One region of the Cyanobacterium sp. genome, then DNA from elsewhere that is predicted to be linked to it. Evidence: predicted binding sites of a transcription regulator. Region 1 holds the regulator's gene; each other region holds the start of a gene.
The links. Region 1 encodes NtcA, which controls nitrogen genes in cyanobacteria. Its sites were predicted from a motif close to TTTGTANCNNNNGNTACAAA; they were not measured.

Region 1 (11,000 bases):
ACGGGAATCTTTTACTGCCATCAATATTTCTTCTTTTTGTTTACTTTTAAGACGATGATTGATAACTTGAATTAAATGCTCTTGCTCATTATCTGATAACAATTCTACTATTTTAATAACTGATTGAAAATTTAATTTCTCTTTGTTTAATACCATAATTTACAAGATATTTAGTAGTTTATATTATTTTAACATTGGGTCAAGGTGATGAGCTAGTTTTTTCATTTTTTTTGCTACTTGTAAGTAAGAAAAACCCGATAATCTACCCATTAAACCTCCAAAATTAAAGGATATTCAAATGTAGAGGGAAAATCTTGAGTATTTGAGGTAATATGGTTATTTTCTTTTTCTAATTCCCAGAGAATTTTTGCCACATCTTGTGCAATTTCAATGACTTCTGCAATAGTTTTTCCTTCTGCGACTAATCCTTGTAAATCTTTACTGGTAGCGATAAAGTATTCTTCTTTTTCCACTAATTTTTCAATGGTTAGTTTGATTAGTTTTTTCATTTATATTCTTATTTTTATTCATGGAGCATACTCAGATCATCCTAACAGATTAGTGAGGGTGCAGGATTTGCTCCCCTAAATCTCCTTTAAAAAGGGAGACTTTTTTGTTTAGGGTGCCCTGGGTTTGATCCCTGAAAGGAGCGAGTATAATAAAGTTACTGGATTTAGAGTATTTGGAGAAAAACTATGACAGTATCAAGTTCAGTAAATCTTCAAGAATTATATAAAATTGATGATTATCTTTGGATACAAGAAACTTTAAAATTATTAAAGGAAAAAAAGTTTGATAAATTAGACTTAGAAAATCTAATTGAGGAGTTAGACGACTTGGGCAGTGAGAAAAGACATAAAGTAGAAAGTCTTTTACAACAAATAATTAGACATTTATTACTATTAGAATATTGGGAAGAAGAAAGAGAAAGAAACTATCGTCATTGGAGGTCTGAAGTTACCAATTTTCGTGGTCAAATTAGTAAAAGAATGACAACCAATTTTTATAATTATTTATCTAATAGTTTGAATGAAATTTATGAAGATGCTTTTCTTTACGTTGTGGACAAATCAGGTTTAAATATTTTTCCCTCACAATGTCCTTACACTATCGATCAACTTTTAGATAAACGTTGGTTTCCCGATAACTAAACCCTAGTAGTTCAAATAAACTAACATTACCATGAGGAAATTACATTGATATTAAGGTGCGATCGCCCAGAGCCAAGTCCCCCGCAAAGTCGGGGGATTTAGGGGAATTAAACCCCACCGCCAAAGTCCTTATCCTTGACTCATGCCCATAATCTCGTAACCAGCATCCACATAAATCACCTGCCCCGTAATGCCACTAGATAAATCACTACACAAAAAGGCCGCCGCATTACCCACCTCCGTTTGAGTAACCGTACGCTTGAGGGGAGCAGTAGCTTCCACATGATGAATCATATCGAGGATGCCACCCACAGCAGAAGAAGCGAGGGTACGAATCGGGCCTGCTGATATGGCATTTACCCTCACATTTTGAGGACCTAATTCCGCCGCTAAATAACGGACACTCATTTCTAGGGCAGACTTAGCAATACCCATAACATTATAGTTGGGAATTACCTTTACCCCCCCTAGGTAAGTAAGAGTCACAATACTAGCCCCGTCAGTTAATAACGGTTTGGCCGCTTGAGCAAGACTGGTGAGAGAATAGGCACTAATATCAAGGGCGGTTTTAAAACCATCCCGGGAGGTGTTGCTAAAATCCCCCGTTAAATCATCCTTTTGAGCAAAAGCTAAACAGTGAATAAGAATATCAATCTTGCCCCATTTTTCCTTGATTTCGTTGAAAGTTTCTGCAATTTGGGCATCATCTTGGACATTGCAGGGTAAGAAAATACTGGGGTTGAGGGGTTCTACCAATTCTCCCACTTTTTTTTGAAAACGTCCTTTTTCATCGGGAAGGTAGGTAACACCGATGTTTGCCCCTGCCTTGTGCAGTTGTTGGGCAATACCCCAAGCAATGGAGCGATTATTGGCAATGCCCGTAATGAGGGCGTTTTTTCCTGTTAAATCTAACATAATGAATAAATTTTATTGATTGAAATAAAAGACTATGATCTGTAAAACCGATTAAACGATAAAATGGTTATCTAGTTTACACTTAAGCTATTTTCTTATAGAAAGCGTCATTTGCACGATCAATTATTAAATATTAATTACCATATATGCAACCAATACCCACTCAAGAGCAACCCCTCGCCTCGGTGTTTCGTCAGATAGGGGGCGGAATGTATAACCCTGTGATGGAAAAGTTTGAACGGGGTAAGACAATCTTTTTCCCTGGAGATCCTGCGGAAAGGGTATATTTTTTAGTCAAGGGCGCTGTGAAATTGTCTCGTTTATATGAGGCTGGGGAAGAGATTACCGTGGCTCTTTTACGGGAAAATAGTGTTTTTGGGGTTCTATCTTTGATTACAGGACAAAAGAGCGATCGCTTTTACCATGCCGTAGCATTTACCCCCGTGGAGTTACTATCCGCCCCCATTGAGCATTTCCAACGTTCTTTACAGGATAATCCTGAATTGTCTCGTCTCATGTTACAGGGTTTATCTTCTCGTATTTTACAAACGGAGATGATGATTGAAACCCTTGCTCACCGTGATATGGCTTCTCGTTTGGTTAGTTTTTTATTAATTCTTTGTCGTGACTTTGGCATCCCTAGCCTTAATGGTATCACCATTGATCTCAAATTGTCCCACCAGGCGATCGCCGAGGCCATAGGCTCTACCCGTGTTACTGTCACCAGACTATTAGGAGAGTTGCGACAAGATGGCATGATTTCCATTACCAAGAAAAAAATCACCGTCCATAATCCCGTAGCCCTAAGTCAACAGTTTGCTTAAAAAAACTTCTTTTTTCCTAACCACAGAAATCAAGCAATTTTCATTTATATATATTCAAAAAAAATAGGGTGGACATTGCCCACCCCATCAAATTAAATTACACAGATGTTAACTCTTTTTGAGCCTTAACTTCAGGATTTTCCGCCTCGGATGGAGGTACTACCTGCCAGAATTTAGGTAGATATTCCGACCAATTATCAAGGATTAATTGACCTTTTTTGCTACCTGTCTTCTCAACATGGTTAGTAATCAACCCTTTTAACTGAGCTTCCCCTTCAGGGGTAGAAATGCGCTGGATAGAAACAATTTCGGGGTTAACCTTCGCTTCAAAATTGCCCTCTTCATCAAGGAAGTAACCTAAACCGCCAGTCATACCAGCGCCCACATTACGCCCAACACTACCGAGGACAACGATTAAGCCCCCTGTCATGTATTCACAACAGTGATCTCCTGCCCCTTCAATGACCGCCGTAGCCTTGGAATTACGCACCCCAAAACGTTCCCCTGCTCGTCCATTGGCATACAATTCGCCCCCCGTAGCACCATATAAACAGGTATTACCGAGGATGACGTTATCAGAGGCCTCAAAGGTGGCATTGCTAGGAGGTACAATGACAATCTGTCCGCCGTTGATGCCTTTACCTACATAGTCATTAGCTTCCCCTTCGAGGTGAATATTCATCCCTTGAACGTTGAAAGCTCCAAAACTCTGTCCGCAAGTACCCTTAAAGTTGAGGTTTAGCTGTCCTTTAAAGCCGTAATCTCCATGTTGTTTGGCAATTACCCCCGCAATTCTTGCACCTACGGAGCGATCGGTATTTATGATCTTAATCTCTTTAGTAACGGTGCCATGGGTGTTAATAGCGTCGGTAATGGTACTATCCGCCAAAATTTCATCATCTAAGACATTACCGTTGGTGTGGGTATCGCCATGGTTTAACCAGTCACGATTAGTTTTGGTATCAGGGAGATTGGTTAAACAGTCTAAAACGAGAGCCTTGGTTTTGGCTAGTTGGGCAGACTGACGATAGGTTAATAAGTCACCCCGTCCAATGATTTCGTTTAAACTGCGGTAGCCTAATTTAGCAAGGATAGAACGCACCTCTTCGGCGATGAAGTAGAAGAAGTTAACCACATCCCCCGGTACCCCAGAAAAACGTTTACGGAGTCTTTCTTGTTGGGTGGCAACCCCCACGGGACATTGGTTGGTGTGGCAGACGCGCGCCATAATACAACCTTCGGCAATCATGGCAATACTACCAAAGCCATATTCTTCAGCGCCCATCAACGCCGCCATGATAATATCCCAACCTGTTTTTAAACCACCGTCGGCACGGAGTAAAACCCGATCGCGCAGTTGATTTTCCAACAGGGTGCGGTGTACTTCGGTAACCCCCAATTCCCAAGGACATCCAGCGTGTTTGATGGAACTTAGGGGAGATGCACCCGTACCACCATCATGACCAGAAATTTGGATTACATCGGCGTTGGCTTTGGCTACCCCGGCGGCAATGGTACCGATACCGATTTCGGCTACTAATTTTACCGATACGTTAGCGGTGGGGTTAATTTGATGTAAGTCGTGGATTAACTGGGCTAAATCCTCGATGGAGTAGATGTCATGGTGAGGGGGAGGAGAAATAAGGGTAACACCGGGTTTGGAACGGCGTAACATGGCGATATATTCGCTCACTTTTTTCCCGGGTAGTTGTCCCCCTTCTCCCGGTTTTGCACCCTGGGCCATCTTGATTTCTAGTTGTTGACCACTCATTAAATATTCAGGGGTAACGCCAAAACGACCAGAGGCAATTTGTTTGATGGCGGAGGCGGCGCGATCGCCCTTTTGCAATCCATTAAGATGGGGGAATAAATGATGTTTGCCATTTTCGTCCACTTCATCAATGAGATTTTGACGATTAGGATCTTCCCCCCCTTCCCCAGAGTTGGATTTTCCACCAATACGGTTCATGGCGATCGCAAGGGTTTCATGGGCTTCTTGGCTCAATGCCCCCAAGGACATACCCCCCGTACAAAAACGTTTTACAATGTCCTCTACGGACTCCACCTCATCAATGGAAATAGAATCTCGGTCAGAGTTAAACTCCAGTAAATCCCGTAAAGCAGTTACAGGGCGCTCCTGTAAATAGTTGCGATACCACTCGTAATGATCATAACCTTCTTGAGTGCCATAGGCAGATACCGCCTTATGTAAAGACTTCGCCATCTCAGGAGAGTTCATGTGATACTCACCACCTTTTTTGTAGTTGATATAACCGTAGTTTTCCAACTTCTTAGCTTGTAACTCAGGGAAGGCTTTTTGATGGAAAGAAATTACCTCATTAGCCACCTCACCCAAGGTTAAACCACCCACACGGCTAGTAGTACCCTTAAACGCCAACTCAATGACATCAACACCTAAACCGATACACTCAAAAATCTGAGCGCCATGGTAGGAAGCAAGGAGGGAAATCCCCATCTTAGAAAGAATCTTGAATAATCCAGCTTCAATGGACTTACGATAATTCTTAAAGGCTTGTACCTCAGAAATTTTCTCGATTTTTTCATTGTCCATCAACTTCTGAGTCTTGCTGTCATGCCACCAACTAGAAACCGTTTGCAAGGTAAGATAAGGACATACCGCCGAAGCCCCAAAGCCCACCAAACAAGCGTAATGATGGGTACTCCAACACTGGGCAGTATCTACCACCAAAGAGGTTTTGAGACGTAATCCCTTTTTGATAAGGTATTGATGCACCGCACCCACCGCCAACAGAGGCGGAATATAAGAAGTTTCTTCTCCAATTCCCCCCTTATTAAGGGGGTCTAGGGGGGATCTGTCACTCAGTACAATTACTTGATGACCTTCATTAACAGCCTTAAGAGCCTCATCACATAATCTTTCGACGGCGGATTTTAAACCATCAGGGCCATCACTAATGGCGAATAAAGTAGATAACTCCACCGTAGCCAAATCAGAATTTTTGATAAACTCCAAATCCGACTCAGACAACACAGGAGAATCAATTACCAGAGTATGGGCATTTTTCGGCTCAATGTGTAGTAAATTACCCCTTTCCCCTAGGTGCATCTCCAAAGACATTACCAAATTTTCCCGTAACGGATCAATGGGGGGGTTAGTTACTTGGGCAAAACGCTGTTTAAAATAGTCATACAATAAACGAGGTTTATCGGATAATACCGCCAAAGGAATATCATCCCCCATACAGAAAGTAGGCTCTTTGCCATCCTTTGCCATGGCAGTAATGATCATCTCTACATCCTCTTGGGTATAGCCAAAAGCAGTTTGTAACTGAACCAGTTCAGTCCCCCCCTTATGAAGGGAAGTTGATCCATCTTGGGCTTCAAACTCTTTTCTGTCAAGGTGTAAACGATACTCTTTTAACCATTGTCCATAGGGTTTTTGGGAAGCAATTTCCTGCTTAATTTCCCAGTTTTTGAGGAGCTTATTATTTTCTAAATCCACCACGATCATTTGACCGGGCCCTAGTTTACCTTTTTCAACAATTTCCGATTCATCTAAATCAACCACCCCAGCCTCGGAACCTACCACCACATAACCATCTTTAGTGATAGCATAACGGGCAGGACGTAAACCATTACGATCTAAACAAGCCCCTACGGTTTTTCCTTCACTAAACGCCAATAATGCAGGGCCATCCCAAGGCTCTTTTAATCCTGCGTAGTAATGATAAAAGTCGAGGATTTCGGGATATTTATCTAATTCGGGCTGATTTTCATAGGCTTCAGGCACAAGAATCATGAGGGCTTCGGGAATACTGCGCCCTGTACGCACTAACAATTCGAGGGAACTATCTAAATTGTAAGAGTCACTGTTATTCATGTTAACAATGGGGGTAACACCCTCAAACTCTTCCTTTGTCCACCCGGGTAGTTCTAAATTAGCTTCCCTGACGCTCATCCAGTTAATATTACCGATGAGGGTATTAATTTCCCCGTTATGTCCTAATACTCGCATGGGTTGAGCAAAGGGCCATTTGGGTACAGTGTTGGTACTAAAACGACGGTGATATACCGCAAAACGACTTTCGTAGGCAGGGTTACTTAAATCTCCATAGAATTTTTCTAATACATCTCCCTGTACTAAACCTTTATAAACGATGGTACGACAGGAGAAAGAACAGATATAAAAATCATCGCTTAATTTCTTCCCTACCCGGGAACGCGCAACGTATAAACGACGATCCAGTTCATCTCCTTTGTAATGCTTTGCCCCGGAGGTGACAATAATCTGCTCGATGCGGGGTTGATTTTCTTTTGCCTGTTCTCCTAATACGTCAGAATTTACGGGAACCTCTCTCCATCCCAAGGTTTTGAGGTTTTCTACCTCCACCATTTCCTCTACAAATTTACGCCCTTCTTCTGCTTCCTTCTCATCTTGGGGTAAAAATACCATGCCTACGCCCCATTCTTCGGCGGGGGGCATTTCAATGTTATTTCCATCAAACCATGTCTTAAAAATTTCTACGGGAATCCCTGTTAAAATCCCTGAACCATCCCCTGTTTGTCTATCAGCGCCACATCCTCCCCTGTGTTCCATACAGGCTAAACCTTTTAGTGCGTCTTTTACCAATTTATGGGATTTACGATTATCTTGGTAGGCAATAAAACCTACACCACAAGCATCTCTCTCTTTTACTAGCCAAGGTTGTCCTTGAAATGGTGTTAAATTGCTATTATTGTAGTCGTTCATTATATATTGACCTTATACGCTTAGATTCGTTATATTACTTCATGATGGTTATCATAATTTAGCACTTTTGTAAGACAGGGCTTTACCTTACTCAATAACCATGGTGATATGTTTCTACTATTATAAAGAATTGTTAAGGCTTTTTTAGGTTTTGTTATCAATTATTTACTTATTTTACGATCGATCAGAAGAAAAGATAGTATAGGGCTTAAACAATTGTTCTAACGGAGTTTTTTTCTTGCTATGCTCTCTGTTTTTCTCTTAAATCAATTGGTCAATAGAGACTATAATGGGCAATAATTAGGATAAATAGTATAAAAAATCAACTAATAATAATAGTTAATTAGGTTAGGAGGACAAAGCAAAAATGAGTGATTTGAGTCCCTACAATACCCTTGGAGTGGAAGAGTCAGCGTCTTTTGAGGAAATCCAGAGGGCAAAAGAAATTTTGTTGAAAGAGAATGAGGGCAATGCTCAAATCAGGGATGATGTGGAAATAGCTTATGATGCCATAATTATGGATCGATTGAAGTTGAGGCAGGAAGGAAAGATTAAGGTGCCTGAACAAATTCGATTTCCTGAGAAGGTAGTGGAGACAAAAAAATCCCCTATTTCTTTTAATTATTCCAAAAATAAAAGTCAATCCCCTAATTGGTTAACTGATTTACTTGATCAACCTTCGATGCAGGAGTTGAGCATTAGTGGTTTAATTTTCTTGGGCTTAATTTTGCTTAGTGTGTTTAGCCAAGATTCTCAAATTTTACCTTTGTTGTTAACCTTTGGTTTGGGAACAAGTTTCTTTTTTGTGTTTAGAAAGAGTAAGGCTTTTTGGCGCTCGGTGGGGGTTAGCTTTTTTGGTTTTGTGATTGCTATTTCTGTGAGTAGCTTATTGGCTACGGTGGTGGCTAATTCTGGATTGAGTTTAGGTTTTTCTAGTGATCAATTTGTGAGTCTATTAACTTTTTCTTTTTTGTGGTTATCGGCTAATTTTACTCGTTAGTTTTAGGGTTTGGGGCAAGGGGTTTAAACCCCTTGTTAAAGAGATAGTTCCCAATCTAATTGATGATAGTGGGCAATGCTCCCCTAACCATTAGTTTTGAACTGGTGAGCGATGAGGGGGATAAAATTTGTTGACGATTAGGGCAACGGGTATCATGGGTAGTACGGGTATTAAGCAGATTAACCACTGGGTTAGGTCAAGGGGTGCTGTACGGAAAAGGGTATTCATAAAGGGAACTTGACTAAAAACAATTTGTAAAACGACTGCCCCAATGATGCCGTAGGAGATGGCGGAGGCGTTGCCTAGGGAGATGTTTTGTCCTTTTAATTTAGCGATCAAGGAGTTACCTAGTTCGCTGACACTGATGAGGTAGATAATTCGGGCTAAAACGAGGGCTTGGATTGCCATGGTACGGGCGATCGCCAAGGAGTTGTCGGCATCACTGTAGTAGTCTTGCGCCCATTCAAACATCCCAAAAATGAGAATCCAGTTAAAGGCGGAAATAGCTAACACCCGTTTTAAAAGATTACCAGAAAGTAACCCTTCGTTAGGATCTCTGGGGGGGCGTTTCATGGTGTCGGGGGATTTGGGTTCAAAGGCGAGGGGTACGGTCATGGTGACGGAGTTGATCATATTCAGCCATAATACTTGTAAGGAAAGAATCGGTAATTCTCGGGCTAAGAGCGCACTAATCAGAATGGTCATGGATTCCCCCCCATTCACAGGAAGGAGAAAAGAAATGGCTTTTTTAAGGTTTTGGTAAACCGTGCGTCCTTCTTCCACCGCTGCTTCGATGGAGGCAAAATTATCGTCCGTGAGGAGCATATCCGATGATTCCCTTGCCACATCTGTTCCTGCTTGACCCATGGCGATGCCGATTTGGGCTTGTTTGAGGGCGGGGGCATCGTTGACTCCATCCCCTGTCATGGCGACGATTTCTCCCTGAGATTGGAGAATTTCCACCAGTTGTAATTTTTGTTCTGGTGCTACCCTTGCAAATACGGAACCGTCGATAACGGCTTGTTCTTGTTCGTGGGGTTCCATTTTGGATATTTGTTTCCCTTCAAAACTGAGGAGATTACCGTTTTTGTTAATGCCAAGACGATGGGCGATCGCACTGGCGGTGGAAATATGATCCCCTGTAATCATTTTTACCTGTATTCCTGCATTTTGACAGGCATGGACAGCGGCAATGGCTTCGGCACGGGGGGGGTCAATCATTCCCTGTAAACCAATAAAAACCAACTCTTCTTCCAAATCATCATGATCAATGGAATGTTGATGATCAGGGGCAACTTTACGACCAAAGGCCAGTACCCTTAAACCTTTTGATGCCATGGATTCTACCTGTTCAAGGATAGTCTCTCTATCTAACTCCATAAGATTACCCTGAAGATCATAGGCTTGGGTACACCGTTCCAACATTTTCTCCACCGAACCCTTCACATAGATAACCCTGGGGGTATCGGGATGATGTTCGCTGGTGTCATGGAGAGTCGCCATGTATTGATAATCCGACTCAAAGGGAATAGAGTCAAGGCGAGAAAAAGTATTATTAAAATGGGCTTGATTGTAACCAACCTTAGAAGCTGCCGTAATTAAAGCCCCCTCCGTAGGATCTCCGATCACAATCTTATAATTATCCTTCCGTTTTAGCTCAGAATCATTACAAAGTAAACCACACATTAAACACTCTTGGAGAGCAAAGGGTAAATCCTCCACTATTTCTTCCCCTTGTTTAATATCACCCTTGGAACTGTAACCACCCCCAGTAACGGTATAGCTTTGTTGCCCTGCATAGATTTCCTGCACCGTCATCTGGTTTTCCGTCAAAGTTCCCGTTTTATCAGAACAAATAACCGTAGCACCCCCCAAGGTTTCCACGGCGGGTAATTTACGTACGATGGCATTTCTGGCCGCCATGCGATTTACCCCGATGGCCAAGGTAATGGTTACCACCGCAGGTAAACCTTCAGGAATAGCACTTACCGCCAAAGCGACGGCTGCTTCAAACATTTCCTCGGGGGCTTGTCCTCGCCCGATACCTACCACAAAGGTAAAACTAGCTAAACCAAGGATGATATATAGTAATACATTACTAAATTCGGCAAATTTTCGGGTTAAGGGAGTCATTAAATTGACGCTTTTCTCCATGGATTGGGAGATTTTACCCACCTCCGTATTTTTCCCCGTGCCTACCACTAAGCCCATGGCTTGTCCAAAGGTGACAAATGTTCCTGCATAGGCCATATTGATTCTATCGGCTAGGGGAGTATCTGAGGGTAACACCTCCATGGCTTTTTGGACGGGTACCGATTCCCCCGTGAGGGCAGATTCATCTACTTGTAAGTTACGAATATCAAATAATCTCACATCAG
Region 2 (11,000 bases), on a different contig from region 1:
TGATTTATCTTCATGGGGAATGTTCATAAAACTAAGTGTACAAAATTAAAAAATATTATCTTTTTTAAATAACTAATTAGAGAACCTAACACTTAAAACATACCCCCATACCTTAAGACTTACTAAATCCTAACCCATGCTCTTCGGCATAACGTTCCATAAAGCGCATAAATCTTTCCCATTCTTCCACAGACTTCATGATATAGATAGCTTCGATGGCAACGGGTTCACCATTTACAAATTTACACTTAACTTCTCTAGTATTCAACTCTCCCTCTTCATCGGTTAAATACATACCTGTAACGGCTTGGGTATTACCCCCTTCTAAAATGGGTGATTGTTCAAAACGAAAAGTAGCAGTACCATTGCTACCATCACGGGAGCGTGTTATTTTTACATCAGGAATTGATTCCTCAATGATGCCTTTACTAAATTCTATTTGAGCCATATTAAAAATTTTCCTTTATATTTCTATTACTATAACCTTACTTATCATCTCACAGTCAAGGGCGATCGGCGTTAAAATTTAAGGGATAATTATAAAAATTTTCCTAAGAAATTTACCCCATAAGATGTTAGAAGCCCAAGTACACTCAGAATTACGCAACTTTTTGCGCTCCCTTAGCCCTTCTGATTGGGTACATCATCTCACCATGGGTAGAATGATAGCCCGTGGTTTGCGCCTAGGGCGATCGGCTATAATCCAGACAGGAGTTAGTCATGATACCTATAACTTAAGTTACCTAACCCCTGCCCTTATCTGGGATGAAACAGTTATTATCGTTGCCCCACAAGCGAATCAATCACAATTAATAGAGCAAGAAATTCCATTTTTACAGAAGAATTTAGGTACTAACAAATTAGTTTCTAATCACTTACTAACACAGCCACAGGATAGTAAATCTCTTATTATATTAGACCCTCAAAGTTGGTTAAAATATACTATTAATAATCATTGGTGTATTAACGCCCATACCATTATTGAAGAAGCAGATAAATTACCCCAATTTATCAATGAATACCTAACTATTTCTATGGATGTTTATGATTGGTTCAAATTACAAGAAGATAATGGTAAACATAAGAGCTATATTCAAAGCCAACTAGCAAAGCTCACTAAATCAGTTTTTAGTCATCCCATAAACCCTTATAACAGTTATTTATTAGAAACAAGAGAAAAATATATTATTCAAGAAATTATTTCAAAAGTAAAGCCTACAAATTCAAAGTTGTACCATAAACTTATTAAATTTAATGAACATTTTTTAAATGAAAAAAACTATATTAATTATGTAGAGATTAATCGCCCCAAAGGACAATTTACCATTAAATCATCTCCATTAGATTTTGCTGAAAATATCAAAAATATCTGGCAACAAAAATCAATTACCCTTATTGCTAACTATCTTAGTCCTGAAAAAGAAGCCATAGACTATGCAAAACAATTGGGTATTAATAACAATAACTATACCTGTCTCAAATTTTCTGCCCATGCCCCCAATGCCATCCTAAAACTATATTTTCCCGAAAAATTTCCCTTCCCCAATAGCCCCGAATTTCAAAATTCGGTTACCAAAGAGATTAGCGCCCTTGTTTCTAGTGCCAAAGTGAACCATCAACCCATTATAATTATCATTGAAGATGTGCCATTACAGGCTCAAATTACCTCTATTTTAGCGTCTCAATTTGGTTCAAGGGTCAAACTAAATGAGCTAGACTTTAGTAATAACACGGTGTTAGTATGCGGTATTAATTTTTGGTATCACCATCAAGAAAAATTTCCCTCACCCCAACTATTGATTATGGCCACTTTACCAATTCCCTCCTTAGAAAATCCTTTAGTAGCTTCCCAAGTAAATTATTATAAAAGTCAAAAAAAAGACTGGTTTCGTCTATATCTATTACCCCATGGTATTAAAACTTTACAACAATTGACGGTGTCAGTACGCAAAAATCAGGGGGTTTTGGCTTTGCTAGATAATCGGGTTAGTTTTCGCAGTTACGGTAATAGGGTGTTAAAGGCGCTCGAACCTTATGCGAAAATTAATTATGTAGATTTAAACTGGTTTAACTAGAAACGATATTGTAGCAACTCTAGTTTGAAAGACTATTTTCTTCTCCAAATAAACCAACTCTCAAATAAATTAAACTTTACCATAGAATACTTTTTAGTTATTCTTTCCTCTAATTCATCGACAACTTCCCTAATAAAATCATCACTAATAGATACCTTAAATAAAGCATTAATATTCTCATCTTGCTTCATTATCGTACTAACAATATTAACCAATAAATCCCCCTTATATCCCCAACAATGACAGCCCAAAATTTTCTTGCTTTTACTAATAATCAACTTAATAAAAACGTCTTTTTGTTCCAAATCAAAAGGTGATAGAAAACTTTTTTGAACGACAAAACTATTCGAACTATCTCCATATAAATTTCTTACCTGAGATTCACTGTAACCTACCCTAAAAACTCCCGAACTTATATTAATATGATAAGGAATAACATCATAATTAGCTTCGTTAAAATTCAAAAACAAAATATTATTAATAGCAATTTTTAACTCCTCACTAGCAATATTTAGATTACTATAACCTCCTAATAAACTACCAACACAATAGATATTATGATTATCAGTCTGTAACTTATTACTAACAAAGATATTAGTATTAATCGGATCAAATTTCGGTTGCTTTTTATTACTTAAATTATGGAAATTAAGAGCTACTCTTTTTTTTAATAAACTATCACTAATAATAATTTCCTGACACTCAATAGCTTTTTTTCCAGCCAAAATCCATTTACTATTATCAATATATTTAAACTGATTTACCTGATAATTTGTTAATATATTAACGCCCATTCCTTCTAGCTGACATTGAACTAAAAAAGCAATATCCGCATCTTCCCAAGGCAAAATATGTTTTTTTGTGGTTAATAAAGTGACTTTTTTTTGATGACGAATTAATAAACTGCTAATGTTAACGGCTATATCATCATCACCCACCACCACAAGATTCTCTGGCAAAGAATCTATATCCCATAGTTTGAAAATGTCATAACCAGTTAAATAATTAACCTCTTCAATACCTAACCAATTAGGATGTTGATGGTCATATAAAGGGGTTGTGAGAATATAACCATTAGCCATTAAAATATCTTCTTTTGTTTTAATAGCCGTTTGATTACTTTCTAAAATAAATTCAAAACCAGAGAAAATAATATCAACTTCTAGCTTTACTAATTCAGGTAATAACTTATGTTCAATTAGTAGTCTTTTTTGCTCTAAAATGTCTTGTCTATTATGAAAACTATGGGGTGATAAAAGCTCACTTTGTAACTGTTGAAATAAGTATTTTTCTCCGTTTTCTGTGGCAAAATCTACATCAATAATCAGAGCAACCCTTGCCCCAAAATTAGCGGCATATTTCGCTCCCCAAATAGCTTCTAAACTACCACCAATAAGGATTAAATCATATTTCAACTTCATAAAATATTATACTTGAGCTAATAAGGTATCAACCATATTTAAAGCCCTCTGTCCATAGGCTTGATAACGCTCTCGTTTATTTTTTATTTTTTTCTCAAAGGTGGGCAAAATACCGAAGTTAGGGGGCATGGGTTGAAAATGCTTGGCATCAGCCGAACTAATAAAATCGAATAATGCTCCCATCATTGTATAGGGAGATAATACCAATGGCTCTTGATTTTTATATACCCTAGCGGCGTTAGTACCGGCTAACCAACCCCCTGCACAGGCTGCGGTATAACCTTCGGTGCCGATTAGTTGCCCTGCGGCGAAGAGAGTGGGTTTAGTTTTAAATTGTAAACTAGCATGGAGGAGTTGAGGGGCATTGAGAAAGGTGTTTTTGTGCATTACTCCCATACGGACAAATTCAGCGTTTTCTAATCCGGGGATAAGACGAAATACTCTTTTTTGTTCACCCCAACGGAGGTTAGTTTGAAAGCCTACCATATTCCACAGTTGCCCTGCTTTGTCTTCTTGTCGCAGTTGTACTACGGCATAGGGGCGTTTATCTTTATTTTCCCTAAAGTCTCCGAGACGGGCATCAAATAAACCGATGGGTTTGAGGGGACCATATCGCATGGTTTCTTCTCCCCTTTGGGCTAATTCTTCGATGGGTAAACATCCTTCAAAAAAGTTGGAGGTTTCCCTGTCAAAGTCTTTTAATTCGGCTTGTTCGGCTTTCGATAATTCTTGCCAAAAGTGGATATACTGCTCTTTATTCATGGGGCAGTTGAGATAGGCGGCTTCTCCTTTGTCGTAGCGGGAGGCAAAAAAAGCGATGTCTTTGTTGATGGACTCACCGACGATGATGGGGCTGGCGGCATCAAAAAAGCTCATATATTCCATCCCTGTTATGCCTTGTAATTCGGTGGCTAATTTTTCGGTGGTGAGGGGGCCGGTGGCTAGAACAACGATGGTATCGGGGGGAATAGAGTTGATTTCCTCTCGTTTAAGGGTGATTAGGGGGTGATTATCGAGGGTTTGGGTCAAATCTTGACTAAATACTCCTCTATCCACGGCTAAAGCCCCTCCTGCGGGAACTTTATGTTTATCGGCGGTTTGGATAATGATGGAGTTGAGACGGCGTAATTCTTCGTGGAGTAGTCCTGCGGCTCTATCGGTGGCATCGGCTCCAAAGGAGTTACTACATACTAATTCGGCTAGGTGTTCGCTATGGTGTGCTGGGCTATGTTTGACAGGGCGCATTTCGTAGAGGGTAACGGGAATCCCTGCTTGGGCTATTTGCCATGTGGCTTCTGTTCCGGCTAAACCACCACCAATTACGATTATACCTTTTTGGCTCATTATACTTTTTGTAATCTTGTCTGTAGAGTTGATTTATTTTTATTTTACTTGTTTGAGCAAGTATTTGATAGTTTTGAGAAGTTGCATTTTGTCTTTGATAAATTCTTCTTTGACAATATAGGCATCTCCCCCTTGCTTTTGGGCCCAGTGGATGTCAAAGTCTTGATTTTTTGTGGAACAAAAGATGACGGGAACTTTTTTTGTGCTAGGATTTTCTTTAATCCATCTACAAAGTTCGTACCCATTCATTTCGGGCATGACTACGTCGGTGATCACAAGGTTAAATTTTTCGGCTTTTAATACTTCGATCGCCTCTACCCCGTTGGTTGCTTCTGCTACTTGAATATTAAATTGTTTGAGTGTATCACAAATCACCTCTCGGGGAGCATGACTGTCATCAACTACTAAAATTTTAATCATGATTTGATCAATGATGAATAATGTAAGAAGAGTAGATCAATTAGAGAATCTGAGCCTTATGATTTATTATACCTAAAAATGGTTAAATATTTCGTTAACATCTAATAAGACTTCGGAATCTGGATTATTATTGTTTATCAAAATTACTTTTTTTTCTTCGGTAATTTCACCTATTCTTTTTATTTGTGTAATGCCGTTATTAATTAATTGTTGAGCTTTTTCGGGGGATAAACATAGTACCAATTCAAAGTCTTCCCCTCCAAATAGTGTCCACTTAAGGGCGGTTTTAGCATCGGTGATTTTAAGAATTTCTGGCGCAATGAAAATTTGATCTAGGTATATTCTCGCACCTCGATTACTTTGTTGACAAATTTGGATGATGGCATCGGCTAGTCCATCGCTACTATCCATCCCTGTGATGGGGTGACATTCATGGAGAAGGGGTAATAAATCGAGACGGGGTTGGGGTTGTTGGTGGGCAAGGATTAATTTTTGTCGGCTTTGCTCATCTATAGATTGATATTTGTCTTCAGATAAAAGGATTTCTAGCCCTGCCCGTGATAGTCCATGGTTTCCCGTAATTACGATAATATCCCCTGTTTTAGCGGTGTTTCTGAGGATTTTTTGCGGTGGGTTTACTTCTCCTAGGGCGGTAATGGCGATCGCGCAGCGCCACTTCGTGATCGCACTCACTGTTCCCCCAGTTAAATCTCCCCCAATAATAGTAGTATCAAATTGATCTAAACAATCTTTCATCCCCTCATAAAGAGACTCTACCCAACTCCAAGGGGTTTGAGGAGATAAAGAAAGGGCTACCGTAATGCCTAAAGGATAAGCCCCCATGGCTGCTAAGTCAGATAAATTCGCCGCTACACTACGCCAACCTACCATATACGGGGGAGTAGTGCGATCGCTAAAATGGACATTTTCCACCAACATATCGCTAGTAACCACCAACTGCTTACCCTCCGACACATCCAAAATTGCCCCATCATCCCCCACCAACCTAGGATGACAATATTTTTTCAATCGCCGTAATAACTCATGCTCCCCTAAATCTTTTATTAACTCCATGACCAAAATTTCTATAATAGAACTAGAAAAACCTTACTAATTGTCAGTTGCCCTCCAGTAATTGTCAATCCATTATTACCTATGAGCGCAGGCTTAATCCATTCCCTCGAAAGTTGTGGCACCGTTGACGGGCCAGGTATTCGCTTCGTAATCTTTACCCAAGGTTGCCCCCTCCGTTGCTTATACTGTCATAATCCAGACTGCCGACACCCAGAAGAAGGAAAAAAAATCACCGTCCCGGAATTAATCAGCGAAATCAAAAAATATCGCTCCTATTTCCAATACTCTGGCGGTGGAGTAACCGTTACAGGGGGAGAACCACTAATGCAACCGGAATTTGTCCAAGCAATCTTTGAAGAATGCCATAAAATCGGTATCCATACCACCCTTGACACCTCTGGTTATGTAACCCTCAACGCCGCCAAACCAGTGCTAGAACATACAGACTTAGTGCTATTGGACATTAAATCCTATAATCCCGATACCTATCGCACCGTAACAAGTGTATCCTTAGAGCCTACCCTAAATTTTGCCAAGTACCTAGCCGAAATTAACAAACCCACTTGGATTCGTTTTGTTTTAGTACCCGGGTTAACCGATAGCGAAGACAATGTTTTAGGGTTAGCAAAATTTGTTTCTCAACTCAAAAATGTAGAAAAAGTTGAAATATTACCATTTCACAAAATGGGGGAATATAAATGGGAACAATTAGGCTTTGACTATAAACTGAAAAATACTGAACCCCCAACTCCAGAATTGATGGAAAAAGTAACAAAAATCTTTCAAAACTACAATTTATTGGTTAATTAGACTATTAAAATAAACAATCACTGAAAGTAAAGTTTATTGTCAGATTTAGCATTAAAAGTGTTTCCTGTTTACATAACCAATACCGCTTTTTAGTTGTAAACAAATTATATTAATTGTAACGATTGATACAGAAAAAATATATCTCATTTGAAAAATGCTACATTAAGTAGTGTGGAGAAAAAAAATATCTCCCGTGACAACGAGTCAATATGATTAGTCGTGCTAAAACTCCATAGAAATAAGCACCCAAGATAACATCTCATCAGCACAAGGATGATTTTGGTTAATGAGTGGATAAAAATAAATTTAAAAAGAGGTATAAATAAATGAAAATGTCTTATAGAGGAAATGAACATACACCCAGTGAAACATCATTCCTAGAAGTAAAAGAAGCAGATATATTAGGTAAATATAGAGGTATAGAATGTCGTCGAAAACTACCTAGACATATTCCTCACCTACAACCCAAAATTTTCTTAAAATATCGTGGCATCGATTACAATAGTAATCCCAATGCACAACCCTACTTCATTCCCCTTCAAAATGAAGCAAAAGAAAAAGAATGTCTCCCCACTGTAAATGTTGTCAGTGAAGAAACAAAATGTAATTTAGCTACCATTCATCAGGCTAATTTACGCCGTAACTTAGAGCGTCGTATGGAAATCGCTTATATGAATGAAAACTACCATTTATTGGCCCTGTTGAAAAAAGAAGCGGATGCCCTCGATGAAAAACATGGGGTGCAATGTTAATTTTAGGTATTTAGCCAAGGTTGGGTAATTTCTTCTAGTTGTGCCACCTCATCTGTGGTTAAACTCCACCCCAAAGCGCCTGTGTTATCCTGGGCTTGTTTTGCATTTTTTGCCCCCGGAATAGGAATTACATTATCCTGTGCCATTAACCAATTGAGGGATACTTGGGCGGGAGTTTTTTGATATTTTTCCCCTAGTTGTTTTAGAAATTCCAATACAGGGGTAATTTTACTTAAACCACTGGCATTAAATCGAGAGTCTAATTTTCTCGCTCCTTCGGGTTTAGGGGCGCTCTCAAGGCTATATTTTCCTGTGAGTAATCCTTGGGCAAGGGGGCTATAGGCAAGGATGGTAACACCTAAATCTTGGGCTGTTTTGAGGATGCCTTTGGCTTCAATTTTACGGGTGATAAGGGAATATTTGACCTGATTTACGGCGAGGGGAATGTTTCTTTTTGCCAGAATATCCTTTGCTTTTTTCATTTCTTCGGAGGAATAGTTACTAACTCCGATCGCCCCTATCCTACCTTTTTGTACCTCATCTGCCAAGGCATTCATCAAGGTTTCTTGACCCATGAGCATAAAAGGCCAATGGACTTGATAGAGGGGAATATAATCCATTTGGAGGTTTTTGAGACTTTGGGTAAGCGCATCGGCAACACTACCGCCAAATAAACGCCAAGGCAAGGGAGCGTATTTAGTAGCAATATCAATTTTTTTGTCTGTATCTTGACAAAATTCCCCCAATAGTTGCTCAGATTTACCACTTCCATAAACTTCAGCGGTATCAAAGAAAGTTACCCCCCCCGCAACGGAGGCTTTAAAGGCTTCCTCAATGTCATTTTTTCCATAGGTTTTACCATAGTCCCAGAAAAAAGAGTCTCCCCATGCCCAAGTGCCAATCCCTAGGGCAGATACTTCTATGTCAGTATTTCCCAGCTTTTTGGTTTGCGTGATGTTGTCGGTAGTCATGGATAATTAGTAATATTAAGTTTTATTGCGATTTATCAAAAATTATAACAAATGGCTATGAAATACCATGTCATCTATGACGGCAACTGCAATCTTTGCGTAAATCTGGTGCAGTTATTAGAGAGTTTTGATCGGGGGAAGTCTTTTGTATATACTCCCATGCAGAATGAAGAAGTTTTGGAGTCTGTACAAGTAACCGCCTGTGATTGTGAGAAAGGAATGATTTTAATTAATCCAGAAACGAATCAACGATGGCAGGGTAGCGATGCGGCGGAAGAAATTGCTCGAGTTTTGCCCTCTGGTGGTTGGTTTGTCAATATATATCAAGGTTTGCCCTTTGCTAAGGATACGGGCGATCGCCTTTACGCCATGATTAGAGATAATCGTTATCAGCTATTCGGTAAAAGACTAGAAACCTACCGTTCTCAATATCAGCCTTAAGGGGGATAATAATTAGACTACTTTCTTCAAATCATTATTATGCTACGCAATGCCTAATTATTAATTGTCCATTGTCCATTGTCAATTATTAATTGCCCATTCCCTTATCCAGTATTGCTTAGAGTAGGTAAAAAATGAAACAAAACTTAATAAAACTCCTAAGAAAGCCCAAAAAGATTTAATCTAAATAGAACGAATTGATTAAAAAACAAAGTTTTAAAATAAAAAGAGTCAATGACTATAAAAGCAAGTGGCGGTAGTTCCTTAGCGAAACCGCAATTATACCAAACTGTAGCTGTATCCACTATTATTCAAGCAGAACAGCAAGATCGCTTCCCCGATCAAAGAGAGTTAGGTGAATTAAAAACATACTTTGATTCTGGTTTAAGAAGATTGGCGATCGCCGAAATCATCACCAATAATTCAGACGTAATAGTTTCTAGGGCAGCTAACCGTATCTTTACCGGTGGTTCTCCCATGGCATTCTTTGAAAAGCCTCCCGCTCAAGCACCCTCAATGGTTTTGGCAGGGGTAGGTGGTGGGAATGACGTACCTAGCGACATCAAAGCTGCCCAAAATTCCACCGCAACCTTTGTGGAAGAAAAAACTAAAACCAAAGCAAAAAAAGGTAACTTCTTCACAGGTTTATTTTCCTCCTTCTCCTCAGCTCCCAGTTTGGGTGCTATCCCTCCAAACTTTAGACCTATTAACGTATCCCGTTATGGTCCTAGCAACATGACCAAGTCCTTAAGGGATATGTCTTGGTTTTTGCGCTATGTGAGCTATGCGATCGTATCAGGAGATCCTAACATTCTTGTGGTTAATACCAGAGGACTAAGGGAAGTCTTAGAAAGAGCCTGTTCCATTGATGCCACCGTAGTTGCACTCTTGGACATGAAAGCATCCTGTCTAGGTTATTTTCAAGGTGACGCAGAAGCAAAAGAAATCGTTACCCAATACTTTGACATTCTTCTTGCCGAACTACAAGCACCCACCCCAGCCAATAAAATACGCCAAAGATCATCTAAAGATTTACAAGGCTTACAACTACCTCAGAGCTACTTCAATGCAGCCGAGCGTCGTCCTAAATTTGTGATGAAAACTGGCTTATCCACCATCGAAAAAAATGACGTAGTCAAAGCGGCCTATCGTCAAGTATTCGAGCGTGACATCAGCAAAGCCTACTCTCAATCTATCTCTTACCTTGAGTCTCAGGTAAAAAATGGCGACATTTCCATGAAAGAATTTGTCCGCCGTCTTGCCAAGTCTCCTTTATACCGTAAGCAATTCTTTGAGCCTTTCATTAACTCCCGTGCCTTAGAACTGGCTTTCCGTCATATTTTGGGTCGTGGTCCTTCCTCCCGTGAAGAAGTGCAACAATACTTCTCCATCGTTTCTAACGGTGGTTTACCTGCCCTTGTGGATGCCCTCGTGGATTCCCAAGAGTATGCCGACTACTTCGGAGAAGAAACCGTACCCTACCTCAGAGGTTTGGGAGTAGAAGCCCAAGAATGTCGTAACTGGGGAATGCAACAGGATCTGTTTAACTACAGCGCTCCCTTCCGCAAAGTACCCCAATTCGTCACCACCTTCGCTAAATACGATCGCCCCTTACCCGATCAACACGTTTACGGTTCTGGAAACGATCCCCTCGAAATTCAGTTTGGAGCGATTTTCCCCAAAGAAACCCGT
Region 3 (11,000 bases), on a different contig from region 1:
ATAGGCATCAGGGGAAAAATAATTACCCTTAAGCGGTTTTTTCTCGACTAAATCTGCAATAGAAATCATTAATTTATCTCCTATATCTAAATATTCTTTAAACCCTTACGCCATCTTTAACTAAATATTCCTTAGCTTGATTCAAAAACGGCTCTAAATCATTCATCTGAGAAGCATTAAGGAAATTTTTTAGTTCTGCAACTAACAGAGAATGAACTGCGGAGTCAATGGATTGAGACTCCCTAGCCTGAACAATATCCGTTAGCCATTCCAAAAGACGACGTTCCAGAAATTCAGGATTATTAAGTAACATTGCCATGGCGCTATATCTAGTAATTAATAGCCAATGTTGTAAAGAAGTTTCTAGGGCTTTTTCTTGACTATCGGAAAATTTAGCTACCAATTTATCAGCGACGATTTGGAAAATTTCAATTTCCCTATCCCTTAAAAGGCGATAAACTTCCATTTTGCTCTGAAGGCTATTGATGCAATTAGAAAAAGTTTCTAAATCATCCCTTTGTAAGTAGTTGAACTCTGCTTCGTGGATTAGTTGTTGTAATTCTGGGTACATAGTTTTATCCTTAGTTAAAATAAATCAGATAAATCATTCATTTTCAATTCCGAGAAAGGAGGAGTGGAGGTTTCTAATTTTTTCTCGATAATTGGTTTTTGGGCAATATTCGTCTTAGGGTCTTGTGTTTGTACTCCTGCCCAAGGAAACCTTTGAAAAAAATCTCCCACTTTCATCTGTAAAGAAAGGTTAGTAATAATAGGTGAATCACTATCAGTGTTGTTGAGATGGGAAGTGTAGGCAACCATTTTTTTGATGCCCTTCCAGTTATGGTGAGTGAAAAATTCTTCTACTCTTAAATTAAGGTTCGGAATAAAGTCATCTGCATTAATTACCTCTTGGGTTGTTGTGGGAACAGATGAAGGTTGATTTCGTTTAATACCGCGCCAATTGGCGTTGGAGAAGAATTGCTCAACACTGATGTCAGAAAATGTTGGTGTTAAGCTCATATAATTTTCCCGATTAGTTGAAGTTGTGTAATTATTAAACAGTTATGGAAAAAGTCCATTACTTAAGATATTCACCGTTGACTAATTTTTTCTGAATATCCTTTGCCCCTGCCCCTTCGTTGTGCCAGAAGGTAGCCGCATCGATGCGATCCTGTTTTCCTAACAAGAACTTGCAATAGGTTTCACCCATGGAGTAGCACTGAATTTCGATGCAATTTAACTGCTTATTAATAAAACGGCTAAAAAATCCAGCCATCAATCCAGCGTAGATGTGACATACGGGTTTGCCCACGTCTCCGAGGGTACGAGCAACGGCTGAATCAAAAATATTAACGAACATAAAGCCATTTTTTTGCTCACTCAAGTCCACATCCCAGTTACCCCAACCTTGGGTCGTAAAAGGCCACCACCATGCTTCTAAGACATAAAGTAAATTCATATCATGAACATCTTTGGGGTATTCATATTCTTTTTGGAACCAATTACAGAAAAAGTCAGCATCACGGACTCCCCAAGCCTTACCAATGTTGTACATTACAACACTAGATGCAGGGCCGACTTCTTCTTCTAAACCTTCGATTAAACCAACGATAAAATCTTCGGTTACTAATACGTTACGAGATTCGTTCCAATCGGTAATATCTCCGTTGATGGTGTCGAAGTGAAAGAAGTCTTCTATGGTGTAGTGATCATGTTTTTTGGGGTATTGATTCTTCCAAAGATTTTTGGAAATTTTCTCAACTATACGATTAGGTTTTGTAGGTGTAAAAGTCATAGATATTATTGTCCTTTGCTACTTAAAATGTTTGTTTTGTACAATTTTAAAACTATCTCAAAACCAACCTAAATATAGTGTAACTGTGTTTTTTCCTCTGTAGTAATTTCTTAAACATTTCTACACAATAATCAGATTTTTGTAATGTTTTCTTAACTAAATATAGAATTTATAGTGAAAAGTCTATTTTTTTAGTAAGGATTGAATCGTTAAACTTTTTTCTTCAATTATGTTAGGTAAATCCTGAACAATAAGAGAGCATTTGCTAATAAAAGAGTTAGTCCATTTTTCTAGCCATTTAAGTTGTATGGTGGTTGCTTGATGGTTTAGGGAGCCCGTGAAGGTAATTTTGCAGTTTTTATCCATGGAGAATTGTTCTAACCATTCCCCATCAGGGCGCGACTGTTCAAAGTTTTTAGAGGTAATCATGCCCCCAAGATAACGGCTGGTAATTTTTGCTATTTCTTCAAAATTGGTGACCACATCGGCTATGGTGATTTTATGGGCAACTGCTCCTTCAAAGGATGATACAACAACCATTTTCAAGCTAGTAGGGTCAAAGCCTTTATCAAATCTGGTAGAGTTATCATAGACTGCTCCTCGAAAGTCTGCACCACCAATATGAGTACCATTAAGGAAAGTACCGCAAAGATCTGCTTTAGTGAAGTTTGCCTTGGTGACAAAGCTACCTGTTAGATAGGCTTCTTTGATATTCGCTTTACTTAAATTAGCCCTAATTAGATAGGCTTTAATAAAGTATGCTCCTTGTAGGTTCGCTCCTTTTAAATTTGTACCTGTAAGGTTTGCTTCGTTAAAGTAACAATCTCTTAAGTCTGCTTTGCTTAAATCTGCGCCCCTTAAATCTGCATAGCTAAAATCAGAGCCTTTAAAGTTTGCCCCTTTCAAATCTGCATTTTTTAAGTCAATTCTTCTTAGCTGTAATTTGGAGAAGTCTCTCTCTCCCCAATTATATTGGGCTTGTAGATCTCCATTTATTGTCATTATTACCATTTACTCTACTCCTAGTTTAAGAAATATCCTTAGTATTACAACTATATTACTTTATATACTTATTTGAAATTATAATTTTTATCTGTATTAATAATTACTTTTATAACATTTATATTTGTCTAAAGCTATGAGTATATTTACTTTTTTTACATTTATTAATTTAACTAAATAATTATTTGAAATTACGTTGTCATAATTAAGTGTTTTCACTGATCCCTCTTTAATAATCCTTGTTTTATGGGTTGTTTGTGTAAGTATGATCTTTTTTGCTTAAATGTTGTCTTATATAAAATGAAAGGGTCATATTAACTTTTATTGAGAGGTCAAGGTATTTATTTATAAGAAAATATATCAACTTTAGTTTAGGGGAAAAAGATTTTATTAATAATATTTATTAGTTAGTCATCATATTGAGAAAGTTAAAAATTCTACGGTCTTATTTTTTAAGTTCAATAAAACTAAGTTTGACCATGAGTCATTATTGGTTTTGAATAGATAAAAATTGCAAACATCATTATTTTTTTGAAGAGCAATGGATGGGTAATAGTAATAGTATTATTTCTCAGTTAAGGTGTGTTTTTCTTGTTTTTAGTCTATTTCTCTAAGATGTTGAGGATATTGTATTGTTTGATACAGAAACAATGATGGTAAACATATGAATATCTATTAGTCATTGAATTAAATCATTAAGTCTTCTTCTTAAGTAGGCAGAAAATTAGATAAACTTTCATTAAACTATGGTGATAATGTCAAACAGAGCAAAGAAAAAAACGTCAAGGTCTCATGATCAAGACAGTTTTATACTAAATTCTATCGGATGGCTACGTAGTAAGCTACCTTCCTATTGGGTTGCTTGTATTCCCGTCAGTGCTTTAATTTTTGTAGTGTGGAGTTATTCCGCCCAAGCTCAAGGTTTTGATCCTCCTGAAACCCTAGAGGAATTGAGAGTTGTTTTAGACTCTATTTTCTTGTTGGTGGCTTCTATTTTGGTAATTTTCATGAATGCTGGTTTCGGGATGTTAGAAACTGGTTTTTGTCGTCAGAAAAATGCCGTTAACATTCTGTCTAAAAACTTAATCGTTTTCGCTATTGCTACCATCGTTTATTGGGCGATAGGATTTGCATTCATGTATGGTAACAGTGAAAATGATTTCATCGGTTTGGCTGGATTCTTTTTCGATGGAAGTGGCGCACCTTATGGCTTAGATGAGTATCCTGAAGCGGTTCCTCCTGCCATTGAGTTTTTGTTCCAAGTAGCTTTTGCTGCAACGGCCGCTACTATCGTATCTGGTGCGGTGGCGGAGAGAATCAAGTTCGATGCTTTTTTAATCTTTAGTGTATTGTTGGTAGGTATTTCTTATCCTATCACTGGTTACTGGACTTGGGGTGAAGGCTGGTTAGATGGTTTAGGCTTTGCTGATTTTGCTGGTTCTACCATTGTTCACTCTGTGGGTGGTTGGGCTGCATTGATGGGGGCGGCGATTCTTGGTCCTCGTCAGGGTAAGTATTCTTCTGATGGTCGGGCAAATGCTATTCCCGGTCATAATATGAGTATTGCGACTTTGGGATGTCTTATTCTTTGGATTGGCTGGTTTGGTTTTAACCCCGGTTCTGAGTTGGCGGCTACTGCGAATGTTCCTTATATCGCTTTGACTACTAACTTGGCGGCGGCAGCGGGTGGTATAACTGCTACAGCTACTTCTTGGATTAAGGATGGGAAGCCTGATTTATCCATGATTATCAATGGTATTCTTGCTGGTTTGGTAGGTATTACGGCTGGTTGTGACACTGTCACTTACTTCAGTGCTATTATCATAGGTGCGATCGCAGGTGTAATTGTGGTATTCTCTGTGGCATTCTTTGATAAAGTTCTTAAAATTGATGACCCTGTGGGTGCTACTTCTGTTCACTTAGTGTGTGGTATCTGGGGAACTTTGGCTGTGGGTATCTTTGGTACTGGAGACGAAAGCATTGTTACTCAAATCATTGGTATTCTTAGCATTGGTGGTTTTACCGTTGTAGCTAGTTCTATTTTCTGGTATGCCCTCAAGGCCACCATTGGCATTAGAGTTCATGAAGAAGATGAGATTAAAGGTCTTGATATTGCTGAACACGGTATGGAGGCTTACAGTGGATTTGTGAAGGAAGCGGATATTCTTTCTGGCGGTTTCGCAAGTTCTATGACTGATGAAGTGTCTTCTGGTGCTGAAGGTTAATTTTGTTTTAATATTTTACTCCTATTTGTAGTTTGTTTCCTCTTCTGAGTTTTTGGAGGGGGAAATTTTTTTTGCGGTGGTTTGGGTAAACTATTAACTAAATTTATGTTGCATTTTCTATGACTAAAAAAGCTATTGTATTATTATCAGGAGGTTTAGATTCTGCCACTAGCGGTGCGATCGCCCTTAAGGAAGGTTATGAAGTAATTGCCTTATCATTTCGTTATGGGCAAAAACACTTCAAGGAATTAGAAGCCTCTGGCAATGTGGCAAAATCCTTGGGCATCAAAGAACATTATATTATTGATGTGAATCTTTCTTTGTGGGGGGGGTCATCCCTTACCGATGCCACCATGAATATTCCCCAAGATGGGGTTAACCCCGAAGAAATACCTTCTACCTACGTACCGGGGCGTAATACGGTGTTTATCTCCATTGCCCTTTCTCTTGCCGAAGCCAAAGGCGCCGAAGCTATTTATTTGGGAATTAATGCGGTGGACTATTCTGGCTATCCTGACTGTCGCCCCGAATATTTGGACGCTTTCCAAAATCTTGCCAATCTTTCCTCCAAGGTAGGGGTAGAGGGAAAAGCACCTCAATTAATAGCTCCCCTTGTAATGTTGTCGAAAGTAGAAATAGTACAAAGGGCGATCGCCCTTAACGTGCCTATCGAAAAAACATGGTCATGTTATCAGGGAGGAGAGAAACCTTGTGGAGTATGTGATTCCTGCCGTATTAGAAACAAAGCTCTGATAGATGCAGGTTATCCCGAATTGGTGGGGTAAACCAGAAAAGAATTATTAAGGAATGTAAAGTTATAATAAACATGTAGCAAATTAATCAAAAGATAGGAATTATAATTATGGCTCTTAGTGTAGGCACCAAAGCCCCTGACTTTACCACCAAGGATGATCAAGGAAATACCGTCTCCCTAGGGGATTTTGCGGGTAAAATCGTAGTAATGTACTTCTATCCCAAAGATGATACCCCCGGTTGTACGAAACAAGCTCAAAGTTTCCGTGACAACTACGAAGAATATCAAAATAAAGACATGGTAGTTTTGGGGGTGAGTGTGGATGACGAAGCGTCTCACAAAGCCTTTAAAGAAAAGTATGGTTTACCTTTCCAACTTTTGGTTGACAGTGATAAAACCATTACTAAAGCCTATGATGTGGATGGCGGTGGTTATGCCAAACGTGTCACCTACATTATCAATGGTGAAGGGGTTATCACCCATGTAGATAGTAGTGTACAAACCAGTACCCATGCCCAAGATGTCTTAAAAACCATTGGTTAATTTTGCGTTAGTGGGGGCATTATCATCGTCTCTACTGGGCAAGTTTAGGTGGTGGGAGATGGCTTAGATGGCTTGTATCAGCCCTTAATTCCCACTGCCATCGGTTATTAATAAATTTTAGTTTCGTGATGCTACCTAGGGGAATGGTAATGGGTTGAGATTCATTTTTGACTAAAGCCACAATCATCCCTTGGATTGCTACACTATGCCCTACGATGAGAGAGTTAGGATAGTTTTTTAGGATGTCAATGGTTTTAGCACTACGTTGATATATTTCCTCTAAGGTTTCAGGATATGGGGGATATATTTGTGGTTGATAATTCCAATCGATTATATCGAGATATTTTTTTTCGAGGTTATCAGGATATTGAGTGAGAGGTTTACTATCCATCCAATCTTTATTATGCCACTCTCCTAGTCCTGATTCAATTTTAAGGGATAAATTAAGGGCGATCGCAATGGGGTAGGCAGTTTCGATGGCACGTAGAAAAGGAGAACAAAAAATATGTTTAATAGGTTCATTTTTTAATTTTTTTGCCACTACATTAGCCTGAATTATGCCATCTTCTGATAAAGGGGGATCGTATTTTTTTTCAGCCGTATTAAACCATTCAGGATAAACAAAATCATGTCTATTACCATGCCTGACAATCCACATATATTTAATAATTGATAGTTGATAATTAATTTTTTAATGCTATTCTACAGGCTTTTAATAGTATAAATAAATAGCTTTTAGCTAATATTTTATAGCACTTTTTTTGTACTAAAACAAACTTGTTTGTAAAAAAATAAGCCTAAATCTAATACTTTAATTATCAATGGTTTTTCTTGTTTCCAACATTACTTCATTCAGGGGAATTTGTAACTTTTTAGCTATTAAAACACAATCATCATATTCAGGTTGAATATTAATAACTTCCGAACCATATTGAGCAATTTTTACCCTAATATCACCATATTTTGTATTAACCATTTTCAGATTACGACTCAAAATAGAGCGAGTTTGTATCTGTTTTCTGATTCCGAGGGTAGAAGTTTCTCTAAAAATAAATCTCTCGCACTCTGTCACCTTATCCAAATCACAAATTACCGTTAATAATACCCCCGGGCGATTTTTCTTCATAGCCACAGGTTGGGTAAAAACATCTTTTGCCCCCAATAGCAATAACTCATCCATCACATAACCAAAAATTTGCGGTGATAAATCATCGATTTGGGTTTCCAATACCGCCACGGTTTCTTCCTCCATTTCTTCCTGCTTTTCCCCTATCCAAAGACGAAGAATATTAGGCATGGTTAAATCTTGATTTCCTGCCCCTAAGCCAATTTTATGTAAATTCATGGCGGGGGGTTGACCAAACTTTTGGGCTAAAGTAGTAACGATGGCTGCCCCCGTGGGGGTTACTAATTCCTTGTCAATGCCGTTGCTATATAAAGGTACTTTTCCCATTTGACACAATTCTAACACCGCAGGTACAGGGACAGATAAACGCCCATGGGCTGCGTTGATAGTGCCTCCCCCTGTGGGTAAAGGAGAACATTCCAGGGTGTTAATATGAAGGTAATCTAAGCCGATGCAAGTGCCGATAATATCAATGAGGGCATCCGTTGCCCCTACTTCGTGAAAATGGACTTTTTCTGGGGGGATGCCATGAACTTTTCCCTCGGCGATCGCCAGTTGCCGAAAAACTGCTAAACTATTATTAGTAACAGTTTCAGGTAAATTAGCCTGAGTAATAATTTTCTCAATCTCAGGTAAATGCCGATGGTGGTGATGATGATGGTTGTGTTTTAAATTAACATTAACCTTTGTTGCCCTTTGTCCCTGTCTTTGTACATCTTCCCCTGTTAAGCTATATTCATCACCCAAATTAAGACTTTTTAACCTATCGATGAGATACTGAAGGGGCATTCCTGCATCCACCAACGCACCGAGAAACATATCTCCTGCAATTCCTGTGGGGCATTGTAAATAAGCAATTTTAGACATCTGACCAATTTTAAAATAATTATTTTTAGTAAAGATTAATTACACATTCTATGGCTACTATATATCAATTAAACTCTGAAAATCCCCAAGGGCGATCGATTGAACAAATTACCGATGCCCTCAAACAAGGCGCCATTATGCTTTATCCCACAGATACAGTATATGCCATTGGTTGCGACTTAAATGTAAAATCTGCGGTGCAAAAGGTAAGACAAATTAAACAATTATCTAGTGATAAACCCCTTACTTTTCTATGCTCTTCTTTATCCCATATTTCGGAATATGCGGTGGTAAGTGATGAAGCCTATCGTATCATGAAAAGACTTATCCCCGGTCCTTATACTTTTATTTTACCTACCACTAAATTAGTGCCAAAATTGGTAATGTCTCCTAAGCGTAAAACTACAGGGATTAGAGTACCCAATAATAATATTTGTCATAGTTTATTGGAGTCTTTAGATAATCCCATCATTTCCACCTCTGCTCATTTATCCGATGAAGATGGAGAATATCCTTCTTATAATTGGGAAAAGGCAAGATTATTTGATCACTTAGAAAAGTTGGTAGATATTATCATAGATAATGATGATGATCCTAGTTTAAAAGTTTCTACTATTCTTGATCTAAGTAGTTCGGAACCAACGGTAATTAGGAAGGGTTTAGGATGGGAAACCTTAGACAATTTATTTAGTTTTTCTAGTTAATAATATTAGCTTTAAATTGTTTAAAAAATAATATATTTTATGGCTAAACAAAGAAAAAAATCTGATTTGCCCACCAAAATATGCCCAGTTTGTGGTTTATCTTTTACATGGCGTAAAAAGTGGGAGAGGTGTTGGGATGAGGTGAAATATTGCTCGGAAAGATGCCGAAGACATAAAAACTCTCAAGGATAATCAAATTTTCAACGAAAGATAACAAGGGGTTTAAACCCCTTACCTTGCTCAATTTTATCCATTGCTTTGTTAAATTTTACTCCTTGCCTTGTTCAGTTTTATCCATTGCTTTGTTAAATTTTACCCCTTGCCTTGTTCAGTTTTTACCCTTGTATTGTTAGATTGAGGTAAGCCACATCAACATTATTTGTGGCAAAATTTTAAAGATTTCAAAGTAACCGTAAAAGTATGGGAGTTAGAAGTGAAACCAGACTATAGAACTATTTTAATTAACCCTCGATATGCTAATTATGGCTGTCTTTCATTATTGTTAGTTTTGACTGTCATTGTGGCGATTGTGGGTTGGGATTGGGTAATTAATGGGGTGTTAATTTTTCTTGCTTTTTTAATTATTGCCCCCGTGGTTGGTGCGGTGGCTTTTCGTTGGTGGCTAAAGGCAAATGTGATGGAGGATAGTTGTCCTGTGTGTGGTTATACTTTTGCGGGATTTAATAATAAAGAGTGTCGTTGCCCTAGCTGTGGTGAAAGTTTAGTGGCTAATCATAGGCATTTTGAAAGGGTTACCCCTGAAGGTACCATTGATGTAGATGCGGTGGATGTTTCGGTAAAAAGGGTTGATGGTGAGACAAATAATTAATCTTCAATCTTCATCATGGCACCGACAATCCATTAAAATAATGTACATGGTTTTAATAATTAATTTTGGTATTTTTGTATGTATATGACTCCTAAGAGTAGTATATTACTGCTCGTTTCTTGTATAAGTGCGATCGCCGTTGTGGGCTGTATTTTTGAGCTAAGTTCGGGCAATCCAGAGTTGGGGGAAAACATCACCAGGTTGATATTGGGTTTTAGTATTCCTTTGAGTATTGTTGCTTTCGTGTTTGCGGTGAAAGATGCTCGGGCAAATTCTCAATAATGGCTCATGGACGACTACCTAGGTCGTCTTTTTTTCTTTTTCCGCTGTTTGTCCTTGTCTTAACAAATCAGGACGCTTTTTGCGGGTAGCTTCTAGCTGTTGTTGATGGCGCCAATGGGCGATCGCACCGTGATTTCCAGAACGTAAAACCTCTGGCACTTCCCAACCTCGAAACACAGGAGGACGGGTATAGTGAGGGTAATCCAACAGATAATTTTCAAAACTATCTTGCTCCAAAGAAGCCTTTTTGCCCACCGTACCTGGTAAAAGACGTACCAATCCATCAATGAGGGTAAGGGCTGGAATTTCTCCCCCCGTCAACACAAAATCCCCCAAAGACACCTCCCTAGTTACCAAATGTTGTACCCGCTCATCAATACCTTCATAATGTCCACAGATAAGGATTAACTGTTGATAGTTAGTAGATAAATCTTTAAACAAATTTTGATCCATTCTTTGCCCTTGGGGAGTTAACATAATCACCTCCCGAGGAGAAATATTCGGGATAGACTCCACCGCCGCAAAAATAGGCTCAGGCTTCAAAACCATACCCACTCCCCCCCCATAGGGTACATCATCCACCGTACGATGTTTATCCGTAGTAAAATCCCGGGGATTGACCAAATTAACCGTAGCGATTTGCTTTTTTAAAGCTCTACCCAATAAACTTGAATTCAGTGCCGAGGTAAAAAAATCGGGGAAAAGGGTAATAACGTTTATTTCCACTGTTAATATTATTTGATAAAGTGAGCTTTGAGCTTCCAAATAACAAGTTTTTGCTCAAACTGTTAATTATTGGATATGTTACAAATTTAACCATAAAATAGTGTAGGAGATCATAAGATAGACGTTTTTGAGAGCCAGAAGTGTCTA

Region 2: ACXITR_RS07735 (DUF4278 domain-containing protein) is a predicted target of NtcA. The motif match lies at 7,257-7,276, and genes of this name have one in related genera.
Region 3: ACXITR_RS10925 (ammonium transporter) is a predicted target of NtcA. The motif match lies at 3,424-3,443, and genes of this name have one in related genera.

Annotation. Positions count from the first base shown of each region.
Region 1 covers NZ_JBSZCP010000013.1:73,752-84,751, reverse strand. The annotation lists gene ACXITR_RS01815 (hypothetical protein) at 1-156, opposite strand, end outside; gene ACXITR_RS01810 (DUF1902 domain-containing protein) at 270-509, opposite strand; gene ACXITR_RS01805 (DUF29 domain-containing protein) at 696-1,151, shown strand; gene fabI (enoyl-ACP reductase FabI) at 1,281-2,066, opposite strand; gene ntcA (global nitrogen regulator NtcA) at 2,213-2,890, shown strand; gene gltB (glutamate synthase large subunit) at 2,988-7,622, opposite strand; gene ACXITR_RS01785 (CPP1-like family protein) at 7,990-8,622, shown strand; gene ACXITR_RS01780 (cation-transporting P-type ATPase) at 8,713-11,000, opposite strand, start outside.
Region 2 covers NZ_JBSZCP010000039.1:9,788-20,787, forward strand. The annotation lists gene ACXITR_RS07695 (MogA/MoaB family molybdenum cofactor biosynthesis protein) at 1-27, opposite strand, end outside; gene psb28 (photosystem II reaction center protein Psb28) at 113-448, opposite strand; gene ACXITR_RS07705 (helicase C-terminal domain-containing protein) at 573-2,075, shown strand; gene ACXITR_RS07710 (NAD-binding protein) at 2,108-3,496, opposite strand; gene trmFO (FADH(2)-oxidizing methylenetetrahydrofolate--tRNA-(uracil(54)-C(5))-methyltransferase TrmFO) at 3,503-4,840, opposite strand; gene ACXITR_RS07720 (response regulator) at 4,880-5,260, opposite strand; gene thiL (thiamine-phosphate kinase) at 5,333-6,334, opposite strand; gene pflA (pyruvate formate-lyase-activating protein) at 6,416-7,144, shown strand; gene ACXITR_RS07735 (DUF4278 domain-containing protein) at 7,471-7,896, shown strand; gene ACXITR_RS07740 (aldo/keto reductase) at 7,899-8,867, opposite strand; gene ACXITR_RS07745 (thiol-disulfide oxidoreductase DCC family protein) at 8,925-9,308, shown strand; gene ACXITR_RS07750 (phycobilisome rod-core linker polypeptide) at 9,543-11,000, shown strand, end outside.
Region 3 covers NZ_JBSZCP010000053.1:44,098-55,097, reverse strand. The annotation lists gene ACXITR_RS10950 (V4R domain-containing protein) at 1-69, opposite strand, end outside; gene ACXITR_RS10945 (phycobilisome protein) at 98-571, opposite strand; gene ACXITR_RS10940 (hypothetical protein) at 586-1,020, opposite strand; gene ACXITR_RS10935 (V4R domain-containing protein) at 1,079-1,795, opposite strand; gene ACXITR_RS10930 (pentapeptide repeat-containing protein) at 1,979-2,806, opposite strand; gene ACXITR_RS10925 (ammonium transporter) at 3,553-5,022, shown strand; gene queC (7-cyano-7-deazaguanine synthase QueC) at 5,142-5,807, shown strand; gene ACXITR_RS10915 (peroxiredoxin) at 5,885-6,319, shown strand; gene ACXITR_RS10910 (histidine phosphatase family protein) at 6,351-6,977, opposite strand; gene larC (nickel pincer cofactor biosynthesis protein LarC) at 7,131-8,312, opposite strand; gene ACXITR_RS10900 (L-threonylcarbamoyladenylate synthase) at 8,363-9,016, shown strand; gene ACXITR_RS10895 (DUF2256 domain-containing protein) at 9,056-9,208, shown strand; gene ACXITR_RS10890 (hypothetical protein) at 9,396-9,845, shown strand; gene ACXITR_RS10885 (hypothetical protein) at 9,930-10,127, shown strand; gene trmD (tRNA (guanosine(37)-N1)-methyltransferase TrmD) at 10,146-10,853, opposite strand.